2 regions of the Paracoccus sp. TRP genome follow, and region 1 is predicted to be linked to the other one. Evidence: riboswitches for the same ligand, from Rfam matches in the RefSeq annotation. Region 1 holds a riboswitch; the other holds the start of a gene.
What was found. A riboswitch is a leader RNA that binds a small molecule or an ion and turns the genes downstream of it on or off. The one in region 1 is predicted to bind thiamine pyrophosphate.
Positions count from the first base shown of each region.

Region 2: it holds a riboswitch for thiamine pyrophosphate, as region 1 does, so the genes downstream of both, thiC (phosphomethylpyrimidine synthase ThiC) here and thiD (bifunctional hydroxymethylpyrimidine kinase/phosphomethylpyrimidine kinase) in region 1, are expected to answer to the same signal.

Region 1 is NZ_AEPN01000001.1:223,055-230,459, reverse strand. It holds gene PARACOCCUSGL_RS0101135 (response regulator transcription factor) at 1-691, shown strand, start outside; gene aroQ (type II 3-dehydroquinate dehydratase) at 720-1,154, shown strand; gene PARACOCCUSGL_RS21340 (hypothetical protein) at 1,406-1,834, opposite strand; gene PARACOCCUSGL_RS0101120 (HAD family phosphatase) at 2,073-2,675, opposite strand; gene PARACOCCUSGL_RS0101115 (nucleotide sugar dehydrogenase) at 2,856-4,022, shown strand; TPP riboswitch at 4,115-4,219, shown strand; gene thiD (bifunctional hydroxymethylpyrimidine kinase/phosphomethylpyrimidine kinase) at 4,283-5,110, shown strand; gene PARACOCCUSGL_RS0101105 (FAD-dependent oxidoreductase) at 5,107-6,084, shown strand; gene thiS (sulfur carrier protein ThiS) at 6,068-6,265, shown strand; gene PARACOCCUSGL_RS0101095 (thiazole synthase) at 6,267-7,031, shown strand; gene PARACOCCUSGL_RS0101090 (thiamine phosphate synthase) at 7,028-7,405, shown strand, end outside.
Region 2 is NZ_AEPN01000018.1:68,904-76,308, forward strand. It holds gene PARACOCCUSGL_RS0111275 (MBL fold metallo-hydrolase) at 1-743, opposite strand, end outside; gene thiC (phosphomethylpyrimidine synthase ThiC) at 919-2,718, opposite strand; TPP riboswitch at 2,836-2,966, opposite strand; gene PARACOCCUSGL_RS0111285 (efflux transporter outer membrane subunit) at 3,002-4,381, opposite strand; gene PARACOCCUSGL_RS0111290 (efflux RND transporter permease subunit) at 4,485-7,405, opposite strand, start outside.

The sequences.
Region 1 (7,405 bases):
ACCTCTGATCGCCATTCTCGACGATGAGCCCGAGATCCGCCGCCTGCTGTCCTCGGCGCTGGAAGAGGCGGGCTTTCGCACCGTCGGCTTTTCCCGCGCGACCGAGTTCGAGGCCGCCTTGCGCCGCATCCAGCCCGATGCCTGTCTGATCGACCTTGGCCTGCCCGACCGCGACGGGCTGGCGCTGGTGCACCGGCTGGCCAGCGAATCCGGCACGGCAATCATCATCATTTCAGGCCGGGCACAGGTACAGGACCGGGTAACCGGGCTGGAGCTGGGGGCCGATGATTACATCATCAAACCTTTTGAACCGGCCGAGGTCGTGGCCCGCATCCGCGCCCGGTTGCGCAAACCCCAGCGCGAAAGCGGCCCGGGTCGCCAGCAGTTGCGCTTTGCCGGCTGGTCGGCGGATTTCGACCGCTACACGCTGACCTCGCCCGAGGGGGCCGAAACCCCGATCAGCCATGCCGAGGCCGAGGTCCTGCGCCTGTTTCTCGACAATCCGCGCCGCCTGATCTCGCGCGCGCAGATGCTTGAGGCGCTGGGCGGCACGGCAGGCGAAAGTTTCGACCGGGCGATGGATGTGCGTATCTCGCGCCTGCGCACAAAGCTGGGCGAGGACCCAAAGAACCCCCGCCTGATCAAGACCATCTATGGCGCAGGCTATATCTTTCTTGCCGAACTGGGCTAGATTGCCCCCCACTTTTGCGGAGAATGACATGCCCACCGTCTATGTCCTGAACGGCCCGAACCTGAACCTGCTTGGCCAGCGCCAGCCCGAGATCTATGGCAGCACCACGCTTGCCGATATCGAGCGTGACTGCCGCGGGCTGGCGGCCGATCTGGGTCTGGACATCGCCTTTCATCAGTCCAACCACGAAGGCGTGCTGATCGACCTGATCCATGAGGCACGGCAAAAGGCCCAGGCGATCGTCATCAACCCGGCCGCCTTTACCCATACTTCGGTTGCGATTCTTGATGCGCTGAACGCTTTCGACGGGCCGGTGATCGAGGTGCATATCTCGAACGTCCACAAGCGTGAAAACTTTCGCCACCATTCCTATGTCAGCCTGCGCGCCGAGGGTGTGATTGCCGGCTGTGGCTTTCATGGCTACCTGCTCGCGCTGCGTCATGTTGCAAGGCTGATCAGCTAGGAGGCGGGACGCCAGATTCCCCGGTTGCGGCGAAACCAGTCGTAACAGGCGGCATCGGCGGCACCCCGACCTTTGCCCTGCCACGAAAACCTTATAAGCGCGTCGCGGCGGGCAATCCTTCGCTTGCCCCGTATGACGCCCAAGGCGTTGAGCCAGATTCCGACCCCGTTCCGCGCAAAATTGCCCGATGGCCACGGATCATCCACGGTCCACAGCAGTTCGGGAATATCAAAGGCGCAATCAGGCCGGAATCAGCGCGCAACATGGCCCCGCCATAGCCTTTGAACATACCAGCATACCCCGATACCCACCCATGCCGAGGGCTTGTGCAGCCCCTGCGTGGCCAGCCGTAGCAACCGGCACAGGCTGCCATTCTTGCGTGGCACGGCACGGGGCAACGACCCTTCGCGGCGACCGGGAACAAAGGCCCCCGCCCCGGCAATCACGCGATCGGGGTGTTCCCGGCGCGCTGCAAGAAACCGGCTGGTCCACAGCGGGTCGTAGCGCCGGTCATCGTCGCAAAGCAGCAACTCGCAATCCTGCCCCCGAAACTCGTGCACCGCAGGCAGGATCTTGGTCGCAGGGCCATCGTCCTGATCGGTCCTGACCACGGTGATGCCTTGGGGAACCTGCGGCAGGCACCCGTCCCAATCGGGAAAACGGCGATAGCGGCGCGGCACGCAAAGCCGCACCTGATCCGGGGGATACGCTGGTTCAGCACCGATTTCAGCGTCGGCCCGATTCCGGCAAAGCGAGGCGGGGTCGAAGTCAGGGTCACGCGCAGGACTGCCTGATTCGGATTGTTCCCGGCCGCGCCCATCTGCCCTGCTGCAAATAGATCAGGGTACAGTCGCGCCGGCTGTGCGGACCTGACCCCATCAACCTGACAGGGGGCTGCCCCCCGCTGTCAAGAATACTTCAGAACAACCCGCGCCGCGCCAGCTCGTCGCCCAGCGCGCCGGCCCCGGTGAACTGGATCGCATCGATTCCCAGCCCTCGCGCCGCTTCGACATTCGGCAGGCTGTCATCAACGAATACGCAATCCTCGGGCCGCAAACCGTTGCGATCCATCACCATGCGATAGATCGCCGGGCCTGGCTTCATCATCCCGACGCGGCCTGACACAAGAATGTCCGCGAAAACCGCGCCCAGCCGAGGATGCAGCTCCAGCGCATGGGGCCATGTCTCGGCCGCCCAGTTGGTCAAAGCATATAGCGGAACGCCGCGCGCAACCAGGGCCTCGGCGACTTCCCACGTCCCGGGAATAGTCTTTTCGATGGTCAGCGGAAAAGCCGCGAGATAGCCCGCCAGATGCCGCGCCTCGTCGCCATGCTCGGCCCGTGCGGCGGCAAGACCGTCCTCAAAGCTGCGCCCGCCGTCCTGCAACCTGTTCCAGCCGGCAAAATCGATGCGCTGCATCCAGGCCTCGGCCTCGGCCCGGCTGGTAAAGATATCCGCAAAGGCCAGCGCAGGGTCCCAGTCGATCAGCACCCCGCCAAGGTCGAAAATCACGCTTTTCATGGCATCCTTCCGCTTCGGTTGCGCCCAGATCGTCCGGAATGCCCCGCCAAGTAAAGCCCCGAGCCGCCGATTCCCCCGATGCGGCCCGATCTTACCCCACGCGGCAAAAATCTGCGCGACAGCTCTGACAGATCCAATCTGAACTGGACTGTTTTCTTCAGAGTGGATAGGACCCCGCACATGCGTATTTCTGTCGCCGGGCTAGGCTATGTAGGAATGTCGATCGCGGTGCTGCTGGCGCAGCACAACGAAGTCATGGCATTCGATCTGAACGCAGAGCGCGTGGCATTGGTAAATGCCCGCCGCTCACCCATTCAGGACCCCGATCTCGAGGAATGGCTGGCTGGAAAGCAGCTGTCCCTGCAGGCCACGACCGACCAGGCCGAGGCTATGGCGGGGGCGGATTTCGTCATCATCGCCACGCCGACGAATTACGACCCGCGCACGAACCGCTTTGACACCCAAAGCGTCGAGGCTGTGATCGCCCAGGCCCGCGACCACGCCCCGCAGGCAACGATCGTGATCAAATCCACGGTGCCCGTCGGATTCGTGGCACGGATGCGGCAAGAAACAGGCAATGAGAACATCATGTTCTCACCCGAGTTTCTGCGTGAAGGCCGCGCGCTTTACGATAACCTTTACCCGTCGCGCATCGTCGTCGGGGATCATGGCCCCGCTGCGCATAAGCTGGCCGATCTGCTGGCACAGGGCGCGATCCGCAAGGATATGCCGGTGCTTTTCACCGGCCCCGCCGAGGCCGAGGCGATCAAGCTGTTCGCCAACACCTACCTTGCGATGCGCGTGGCCTATTTCAACGAGTTGGACAGCTATGCTCTGGCCCGCGGCCTGAACCCGCGCGAAATCATCGAGGGCGTCGGCCTCGATCCGCGGATCGGCGATCAGTACAACAACCCAAGCTTCGGCTATGGCGGCTACTGCCTGCCCAAGGACAGCAAGCAGCTTCTGGCCAACTATGATCAGGTCCCGCAGAACCTGATTGCGGCGGTGGTGGAAAGCAACCGCACCCGCAAGGACTTCATCGCCGACCAGATCATCGCACGCGAACCCAAGGTTGTCGGCGTCTATCGGCTGGTGATGAAGGCCGGCTCGGACAATTACCGCGACAGCTCGATTCAGGGCATCATGAAGCGGATCAAGGCCAAGGGCATTCCCTGCATCGTCTATGAGCCGGTGCTGACCGAGGATCACTTCTTTCACAGTCCGGTCATCCGTGACCTCGACGCCTTCAAGGCCGAGGCCGATCTGATCATCGCGAACCGCCTTGGCCCCGAATTGGCCGATGTGGCAGACAAGGTCTATACCCGCGACCTCTTTGGCGTGAACTGAACGCAGGCAGGGCCCTGCCCCCAGCTTCCCTGACACCCGGACCCCGCAGCCCTTGCAACCCGGGGCGCGGGGCCCTAGTGTCATGCAAACGACTCATACACTTGGGGGGCCCCGCAACGGGGCTGAGAGGTGCAAGGCACCGACCCATCGAACCTGATCCGGGTCATGCCGGCGTAGGGAAGGGTAGAGTGAAGCGGCAAGACCATCCGCAAAACTGTCCCGACCCCATCTGCATGCCCGGCTGAACTGAAAGGCGGGCCATGCCGGGATTTCCTTCCCCACCTATCGCGCTGACGATTGCCGGATCGGATAGCGGCGGCGGCGCCGGGATTCAGGCCGATCTGAAAAGTTTTTCAGCACTCGGCGTCTTTGGCGCTTCTGTGATCACAGCCATCACCGCCCAGAACACCCGCACCGTTGCGGCGGTCGAACCCGTCAGCCCGGCGATGATCGCCGCCCAGATCGATACGGTCTTTGGTGATCTTGATGTGCGCGCGGTCAAGATCGGCATGCTGGGCGGCCCGGATGTGATCACGGTGGTGGCCGACCGTCTGACCGCGCTTCTGGCAGCCAATCCGATCCCGGTGGTGCTTGACCCGGTGATGGTGGCAAAGTCGGGCGACCCGCTTTTGCCGGACGAGGCAGTCTCGGCCCTGCGTGAACGGCTTATCCCGCTTGCGACCGTTCTGACGCCGAACCTGCCCGAGGCCGCGCGGCTTCTGGATCGCGCCCCCGCGCAAACCCCGGATGAGATGCGGGCGCAGGGCAAGGCACTTTGCGCCCTTGGCGCCACACATGTGCTGATGAAGGGTGGCCATGCCAGCGGAGAGACCTGCACCGACCTGCTGATCGGAGCCGAACCGCTGACCCTGACCGCACCGCGCCAGCACACAGCGAACACCCATGGCACCGGATGCTCACTGTCCTCGGCCATCGCGGCAGGGCTTGCGCAGGGGATGACGGTGCCGGATGCGGCAGACCGCGCGCATGGCTGGTTGCAGGGTGCAATTGCGGCCGCAGATGAGCTGGCGGTGGGGCTGGGCCATGGGCCCGTGCATCATTTCCACGCGCTATGGAGGCAGGCATGACCGCGATTACCATCCTGGGCGCGGGGGTGATGGGTCTCTCGATTGCGACCGAACTGGCCGCGCGTGGGAAACAGCCGCGTATCATCGACCCTGCCGGCAAGCCCGGCTCACATGCCTGCAGCTGGCGCGCGGGCGGCATGCTTGCCCCCTATTGCGAGGCCGAAAGCGCCGAGCCGGTGGTGCTGCGCCTTGGCCTCGACGCCGCCGATTGGTGGGAAGCAAATGGCGCCGAGGTCACCCGGCGAGGCACGCTTGTGCTTGCCCCCTCACGCGACCGGACCGAACTTGACCGCTTTGCCCGGCTGACCAAGGCTCATCAGCCGGTGACCGGTGACGATATCGCGACGCTGGAACCCGAACTGGCCGGCCGCTTTTCGCGCGGGCTGCATTTCGGCACCGAGGCGCATCTGAACCCCCGCGCCGCCCTGCTGGCTCTGCGCGACCGGCTGGAACAGCGCGGCATCCGTATCGAGACCGAGGGCGCACCGACCGGCATGATCGTCGATGCGCGCGGCCTTGCTGCCAGGGACGAGCTGCCCGATCTGCGCGGCGTGCGCGGCGAAATGCTGGTGCTGCGCTGTCCCGAGGTCACGCTGACCCGCACCGTGCGGCTTTTGCATCCGCGCATCCCGCTTTACGTCGTGCCGCGTGGCGACGGGGTCTATATGATCGGCGCGACCATGCTGGAAACCGGCGGCAAGTATCGCGTCACCGCCCGTTCGGCGGTCGAGATGCTGTCGGCTGCCTATGCCCTGCATCCGGGCTTTGCCGAGGCCGAGATCCTTGAGCTTGGCTCGGACGCGCGCCCCGCCTTTCCCGACAATCTGCCCCGCCTGCGCCGGCGCGGTGGCACGCTTTTCGCCAACGGCCTTTACCGCCACGGCTACCTTCTGGCCCCTGCCGTGGCACGTATGGCCGCCGATTATCTGCTTGAGGGCCGGAAACCGGAGTTCATGGATGAAGATCACCCTTAACGGAGCGCCGCGCGACCTGACCGGCCCGACCGTACAGGACGTGCTGACCGAAATCGGACTTGGTACGGCCAAGGTGGCAACGGCACTGAACGGTGCCTTCCTGCCCGCCGCGGCCCGCCCGGAAACGACGCTCAGCGACGGCGACGCGCTGGAAGTCGTGGCCCCCATGCAAGGAGGCTGAGATGCCGGTCTTTTACGGAACCGAGGTCGCAAGCCCGCTGATGCTGGGCACCGCGCAATACCCCTCGCCCGCGATCATGGCCGAGGCATTCCGTGCCTCGGGCGCTGGCATCGCCACCGTCAGCCTGCGCCGCGAAGGCGGCGGCGGGCAGGACTTCTATCGCCTGATCCGCGATCTGGGCATCCCCGTCCTGCCCAATACCGCCGGCTGCCATTCGGTACGCGAGGCCGTGACCACCGCCCAGATGGCACGCGAGCTGTTCGAGACGCCCTGGATCAAGCTTGAGGTCATCCGCGACGACGACACACTTTGCCCCGATGTGATCGCGCTGGTCGAGGCGGCACGGGCGCTGTCCGGGGACGGCTTTCAGGTATTCCCCTATTGCACCGAGGATCTGTCGGTCTGCGGACGGCTGCTTGATGCGGGCTGCGAGGTGCTGATGCCCTGGGGCGCGCCCATCGGCTCGGGCCGGGGGCTGAACAATCCCTATGGGCTGCGCAGCCTTCGGGCGCATTTCCCCGGTATCCCGCTGGTGGTCGATGCAGGCATCGGCCTGCCAAGTCACGCCGCGCAGGCGATGGAGCTGGGCTATGACGCGGTGCTGCTGAACACCGCCGTCGCCAAGGCAGGCGATCCGGTCGCGATGGCCCGCGCCATGGCATCGGCGATCGAGGCCGGAAAACTGGCCCATGGCGCAAACCCGATCGAGGCACGCGACATGGCCGCGCCTTCGACCCCTCTGTTTGGAATGGCGGTGCTGGGATGAAACTGCCGCGCTTTTACCCGATCTTTGACAGCGCCGATTGGCTGCGCCGCGCCCTGCCTCTGGGCGTGAAACTGGTTCAGGTCCGCATCAAGGACCAGCCCCCGGCCCGGCTGATGGGCGAACTGGCATTGTGTCGGGAACTTTGCCGCGATCACGGCGCGACGCTGGTCGTCAATGATCACTGGCAGGCCGCCATCGACCTTGGCTGTGATTTCATCCATCTGGGACAAGAGGATCTGGACACCGCCGACCTGCCGGCGATCCGCCGCGCCGGGCTGCGGCTTGGCATCTCGACCCATGACCATGCCGAGTTGGAGCGGGCGCAGGCCCTTAAGCCTGATTACATCGCCCTGGGCCCGGTATGGCCGACCATT
Region 2 (7,405 bases), on a different contig from region 1:
CGGTCGCGGGCCTCGCGCACGGCCACGAATTCATCCTCGGTCGGCCGCTGCGACAGGTGGATATTCGTTGTCCGCTGCTTGGCCACGGTCGATTGCCAGCGCGCCTCGCGTCCGCCCTGACAGTAATCGTGGCCGGTGAAAATCCGCGTCTCATCCGGCAGGGACAGGATATCCTGAATCGATCGCCACAGGACATGTGCATCTCCGCCCGGGAAATCGGCACGGGCAGTGCCGCTGTCAGGCATGAACAGCGTGTCATGCACAAAGGCCGCATCCCCGACGACATAGGTGACCGAGGCCAGCGTATGGCCCGGTGAAAACATCACATGGGCGGGGATATTGCCGACCGAGAACCGCTCACCCGCAGCAAACAGCTTGTCCCATTGCGAGCCATCGGCAGGGAAATCAGGCCAGTTATAGAAATCCTTCCACAGGTTTTGCACCTCGACAATCTTTTCGCCGATGGCGGTCGGGGCGCCGGTCTTGCTACGCAGGTAATCGGCGGCCGAGAAGTGGTCGGCATGGGGATGGGTATCCAGAATCCACTGAACCTCATAGCCTTTATCAGCGATAAAGCTAAGGATGCGGTCGGCCTCGATGGTGGCGGTGGCACCGGATTTCTCGTCATAATCCAGCACCGGGTCGATGATGGCGCATTTTCCGGTCTCGGGGTCGGCTACGACATATTGCACCGAGCCGGTGCGCGCCTCGTAGAAGCCGGTCACTTCCGGGACATTCACCATGGGTCGTCTCGCTTTTGCTTCTTTAAACCGCAGCCGGCCAGGCCGGCCTATGGGATGACCTCTATTCAATCCCACGCCCCAGTGCCACCGAAACCATAGCTGGAAAAGACCCCGCCCCCGCGTCAGACGGAAGCGGCCAGTAAGGCTCTGGCCGCCTCTGGTTGCTGCGCCGAGGTCAGCCCGCCTCGGTCACGGCGACGTCTTTCGCGGGCAGATACAGCGCCCCGCCCTGTCGGAATTTTTCGGCCATTTCCTCCATGCCGGCCTGACGCTCGGCCTCGGCCCGGATGTCGTGCGAAATGCGCATCGAGCAGAACTTGGGCCCGCACATCGAGCAGAAATGCGCAAGCTTATGCGCCTCTTTCGGCATGGTCTCGTCATGCATGGCGCGTGCGGTGTCAGGGTCAAGGCCAAGGTTGAACTGATCCTCCCAGCGAAACTCGAACCGTGCCCGCGACAAGGCGTCATCGCGCAGACGCGCCCCGGGATGACCCTTGGCCAGATCGGCGGCATGAGCGGCCAGCTTGTAAGTGATCACACCGGTTTTGACGTCGTCACGGTCGGGCAGACCCAGATGTTCCTTGGGCGTGACATAGCAAAGCATCGCGGTCCCGAACCAGCCAATCATCGCCGCGCCAATGCCCGAGGTGATATGATCATAGCCCGGCGCGATATCGGTGGTCAGCGGCCCGAGCGTATAGAAGGGCGCGTCATGGCAATGGCGCTGCTGCTCATCCATATTCGCCTTGATCTTATGCATGGGCACATGGCCCGGCCCCTCGATCATCACCTGGCAATCCCTGGCCCATGCGATTTTGGTCAGCTCACCCAAGGTGCGAAGCTCTGCGAATTGCGCCTCGTCATTGGCATCAGCGATCGAACCGGGGCGCAACCCGTCGCCCAGACTGAAGCTGACATCATAGGCACGCATGATGTCGCAGATTTCCTCAAAATTCTCATAGAGAAAGCTCTCGCGGTGGTGATGCAGACACCATTTCGCCATGATCGAGCCTCCGCGACTGACGATCCCCGTCACCCTGCGCGCAGTCAGCGGGATCATATGCAGGCGCACCCCGGCATGGATGGTAAAGTAATCGACGCCCTGTTCGGCCTGCTCGATCAGCGTATCGCGGTAAATCTCCCAACTCAGATCCTCGGCGACGCCGCCGACCTTTTCCAGTGCCTGATACAGCGGAACCGTACCAATCGGGACCGGAGCGTTGCGGATGATCCAGTCGCGGATGTTGTGAATATTGCGCCCGGTCGAAAGGTCCATGACAGTATCGGCGCCCCAGCGGATCGCCCAGACCATCTTTTCAACCTCTTCCTCCATGCTGGAGGTGACGGCGGAATTGCCGATATTGGCATTCACCTTGACGCGAAAATTGCGGCCAATGATCATCGGCTCAAGCTCACGATGGTTGATATTGGCCGGGATGATCGCACGACCGGCAGCGATCTCGGCCCGCACGAACTCGGGCGTCACCAGATCGGGCAGATCCGCGCCCATTGGATCACCATCGCGAATATGGGCGGCCAACCTGCCTTCATTCTCGCGGATGGCGACAAATTCCATTTCTGGCGTGACGATGCCCGCACGAGCATAGGCAAGCTGAGTAATTGCCCGGTCCCCAACCGCGCGCAGCGGATCGCGGCGTTCAGGGAATGCAGGGGTCAGGCGCGCGCCCTCGGCAAACCCGTTGTCGGCAGCAGTCACGGGACGGCCCGGATAGGAGGCCACATCACCGCGCCGCAACTGCCAGTCGCCGCGCAGATCGGGCAGACCACGCGCGATATCGGCCCGCACCCCGGCATCCGTATAGGGGCCAGAGCTGTCATAGACGATCAGCGGTGCCTCGTTTGAAACCGCGATTTCGCGCATCGGCACACGAATATCGTGCACCTGCCCCGGAACATGGATCTTGCGCGATCCGGGCAGAGGGCCGGTGGTGATAGTGGGAAGGGTCTGGCTCATCTCGTTCTCCCTGAGCAGAGACCCAGCCGAGCCCGGAAGCAGAAAGGGGCCAACGGCCCCGCGAGATGCGAAAAGGGCCGGGTGGCCCGAAAGGACCACCCCGCGATCTGCGTATGGGGAAATGCCCTTCGGTCTTCCTACGCCAGTATCAACTGGGTCAGGTTCAAAGGGTCGCTTCACCGGAACCGCTATAAGACGGTCCCTGTCAGCCTCTCAGTCCCCTGGGCGGGACTCCCCTGACGTCCGGGCAGCATGGCCGTTTCCCTGCGGCCGGTCAATACCCTCAGCTGGCAGGCAGGCCGACACCGCCGGCCGAGGCTGCGCTGAGAGCGACAAAGTTCAGCGCCTGCTGACGCACCGCTGCCGCCAGTTCCTGACGGGCTGAAAGCAGGCTGCGCTCGGCATCCAGGACCGGGAAGAAATCAGCCTCGCCCAGTTCATACGAACTGCGGGTCAGGCTGACCGTCTCGCGGGCGTTATCGACCAGACGCGATTGCGCGGAAACTGCGCGAGCGTCGCGGTTATAGCCGGCCAGCGCGTTCTCGACCTCTTCGACCGCTTTCAGGACCGATGCCTGCCACGCCAGCCGCGCCTGTTCGGCACGCGCCTGCGCAGCCGACAGCCGGGCCTCATTCGCGCCCCCGGTAAAGAGGGGCAGCGTGATCTGGGGCCCAAAGCCCCAGGTCTTCATGCTGCCGCCACCGCGGATATTGGTCGGCGTGATCGTGCCCGACAGGGTCAGGCGCGGATAAAAGGCGGCCTGCGCCTCGCCCACATCGGCGACAGCTGCGGCAAGGTTGCGTTCGGCCATGCGCACATCGGGGCGCACCCGGATCACATCGGCAGGTACACCGACGCTGGCGCTGTAGCGCGCGCGCGGCTGGCCACCCGTCTTGCGCAACTGCGCCGCGATATCGGTGCTGCGCCCAGCGGTCAGGGTCGCAAGCCGGTTCACCGACTGGTCAAACCCGACCTCAAGCGCGGGCAAGGCCGCCTCGGCCTGGGCAACCAGCTGCTCAGCCTGCAGCACCTCAAGGCGCGAGGCGCTGCCAAAGGCATCCTGCGTCCGCGTCATCTCAAGCGTGCGCTTGCGGCTTTGAAGGCTCTGGCGGGTCAGAGCCATCGTCTCCTGATAGTAGCGCGCATCAACATAGGCCGAGGCGATTGCGCTGGCGACGGTCAGCCGCGCCACTTCTGCCGACAGATAGGCCGCATCCAGCCGGGCCGAGGCACCCTCGCGCGCGGCGCGGTTCTGCCCAAAAAGGTCAATCAGCCACGAAACGCCCAGCGTCGCAGAGGTGGTTTCGACCACGCCGGTTTCGTTGTGCGCGCGTCCGGCCGCACCTTCGGCCTGCGCCTGCGGCAGGTCGTTTGCACCGACCAGCCGGGCATTGGCCTGTGCCTCGCGGATCGTGGCAACAGCGGTCTGGACATCAAGGTTGCGCTTTAACCCCGCTGCAATCAACGCATCCAGCCGCTTGTCGCGAAACGCTGCCCACCAGGCGTTCGAGCCGGCGCGCCGGGCCGGAGAGCTGGAGGCAAAGCTTGTAGCCACATCGGCCTTGGGCGCCGTGTAGGTGACCGGGTTACAGGCGGCAAGCGCCAGGGTCGAGACGAACCCGCCCAGGATGCCGCGACGGGAAAGAGACAAGGTATGAGTCATCCGAAACTCTCTGCTTGAAACGGCCCGGAACCGGGTCGCGGAAAAGAAGGGAAAGCACGGGCGGCCCCCGGGACCGCCCGTACCCTTGCGGCGAAGCCGGAGCCTAGCCCGCCGTATCGGCTTTTGCAGGCTTCTCAGCTTTTGCGCCGGTCAGGCGGCTGACAAGCCCAAGGACGAACACGAAGAACACCGGAACAAAAAACACAGCAAGGACGGTGGCCGCGACCATCCCACCGATCACGCCGGTACCGATCGCGTTCTGGCTGGCAGCCGAGGGTCCCGTTGCGATCGCAAGCGGCACCACGCCCAGCGTAAAAGCCAGCGAGGTCATCAGGATCGGCCGGAAGCGCAGTTTGGCCGCCTGTACCGCCGCCTCGATCAGGCTTTGACCCTGTTCGCGCAGCTCTTTGGCGAATTCGACGATCAGGATGGCGTTTTTGGCAGACAGGCCGATGATCGCGATCAGGCCGACCTTGAAGTAGATGTCGTTCGGCATGTCACGCAGCATCACCGCCCCGACACACCCCAGAACGCCCAAGGGCACCACCAGCATCACCGACAGCGGAATCGACCAGCTTTCGTAAAGGCCCGAAAGCAGCAGGAAGACAAAGAGAATACTCATCGCATAAAGCAGCGTCGCCTGCGAACCGGCCTGGATCTCTTCCAGAGACTGACCAGTCCATTCATAGCCAAAGCCCTGCGGCAGTTCGGTCGCCAGACGCTCCATCTCGGCCATGGCGGCACCAGAGCTGTAGCCCGGAGCAGCAGCGCCCGCGATACGGATCGAGGGATAACCGTTATAACCCACGACCTGCGACGGCCCCTGCTCCCAGCTTACGCTTGCAAAGGACGAGAAAGGCACCATGCCACCATTGCTGTTGCGCACGGTGAGCTTCAGGATGTCCTCGGCCTGCATACGCGAGTTTTCCTCGGCCTGCATGACCACGCGCTGCATCTTCCCGGCATTGGGGAAGTCGTTGATGTAGGCCGACCCCAGATATTGCGAGATCGTCGCCGAGATATCGGCAAAGGTCACGCCGAAGGCATTGGCCTTTTCACGGTCGATGGTGACATAGACCTGCGCGGCCGAGGGCAGACCCTCGATGCGCAGGCCGGTCGCGATGCCGTTTTCCTGCGCCTTGGCCATGATCTGCTGGGCGGCTGCAAGCAGCGCGTCCTGCCCCTGCCCACCACGGTCCTGCAGGCGGAAGCTGAAGCCGCCAGTGGAACCAAAGCCGGGAATCGGAGGCGGAGACAGCGCATAGGCCTGCGCGTCCTGATAGGTAAACATCTCCATATTCGCGGCATCAGCGATGGTCTGTGCCGACTGATCACGCTCGGCCCAGTCCTTGAAGGTGACGAACATCAGCCCGGCATTCGGCCCCTGCCCCGAAAAGCTGAAGCCCCGGATTGCCACGGTATTCTCGACCGCGTCGTTGCGCTGGAACATCTGTGCGGCCTGCGTCAGCACCTCATCGGTGCGGTTCGAACTGGCCGTCGGCGGGGTCTGGATATCGGTAATGATAAAGCCCTGATCCTCGTTCGGCAAAAAGCTGGTCGGCAGGCGCAGAAAGCCCATGGCCGTCGCTCCGACAAGCGCCAGATAAAAGACCATCATCACCAGCCGCTGCCTCGTGACAAAGCCGACCACGCGGGTATAGCGGTTGGTCAGCCGGTCGAAGTTGCGGTTAAACCAGCCAAAGAAACCTTTTTTCTCGTGATGGCCATTGATGGGCTTGAGGAAGGTCGCGCAAAGCGCCGGCGTCAGCGTCAGCGCGAGGAAGGCCGAGAACAGGATCGACACCACCATGGTCAGCGCGAACTGGCGATAAATGATACCCGACGAACCGGGGAAAAAGGCCATAGGCACAAAGACCGCCGCCAGGACCAGCGTGATACCGACGATAGCGCCCGAGATCTGGTCCATGGCTTTTTCCGTCGCCTCACGTGGCGGCAAACCCTCGCTTGCCATGATGCGTTCGACGTTCTCGATCACCACGATCGCGTCATCGACAAGGATGCCGATGGCCAGCACCATGGCGAACATGGTCAGCACGTTGATCGAAAAGCCCGCCGCCAGCATGACGGCCACCGTTCCCATCAACGCGATGGGCACCACAACGGTCGGGATGATCGTATAGCGAAAGTTCTGCAAGAACAGGAACATCACCAGGAAAACCAGTCCCACCGCCTCTAGCAGCGTATGCAGAACCTTTTCGATCGAGGCCTCGACGAAAGGTGTGGTGTCATAGGGAATGGTGTAGGTGACCCCATCCGGAAAGAAGCGGGACAGTTCCTCCATCTTCTCATGCACCGCCTCCGAGGTGTTCAGCGCGTTACCGGTCGTCGAAAGCTGGATACCCAGCGCCGCCGCCGGCTTGCCGTTGATACGCGACGAGAAGCTGTAGCTCTCTGCCCCGATTTCAAGCCGCGCCACGTCGCGCAAAAGCACGGTCGAGCCGTCGGGATTGGCGCGCAGCACGATGTTACCGAACTCATCGACATCGTCGAGCTGACCCTTGATCAGCACGGTCGCGGTCAGCTGCTGGCCGATGGGGTTCGGGTCTGCGCCGACCTTGCCTGCCGCAACCTGCGCGTTCTGCGCCCGTACCGCTGCCACGATCTCGGCCGAGCTGAGGTTAAGCCCGGTCATCTTGGTCGGATCAACCCAGATGCGCAGTGCACGTTCCGGCGCAAAGACCTGTGCGCGACCGACACCCTCAATGCGCCGTATCTCGCCCACCACGTTGCGGTTCAGGTAATCCCCAAGCGCGATGTCGTTCAGCGTGCCGTCATCAGAGGTCAGAGCAACCAACATCAAAAAGCCGGTGCCCGCCTCCTCGATCAGGATACCCTGATCGACCACACTTTGCGGCAACAGAGGTTCGACCCGGGCGACCGCGTTCTGCACATCGACCTGAGCGCGGGCAACGTCGGTTCCCGGTTCGAATGTCGCGGTGATCGACATGGCGCCCGAAGAATCCGAAACGGATTCGTAATAGGCCAGCCCTTCGACGCCGTTCA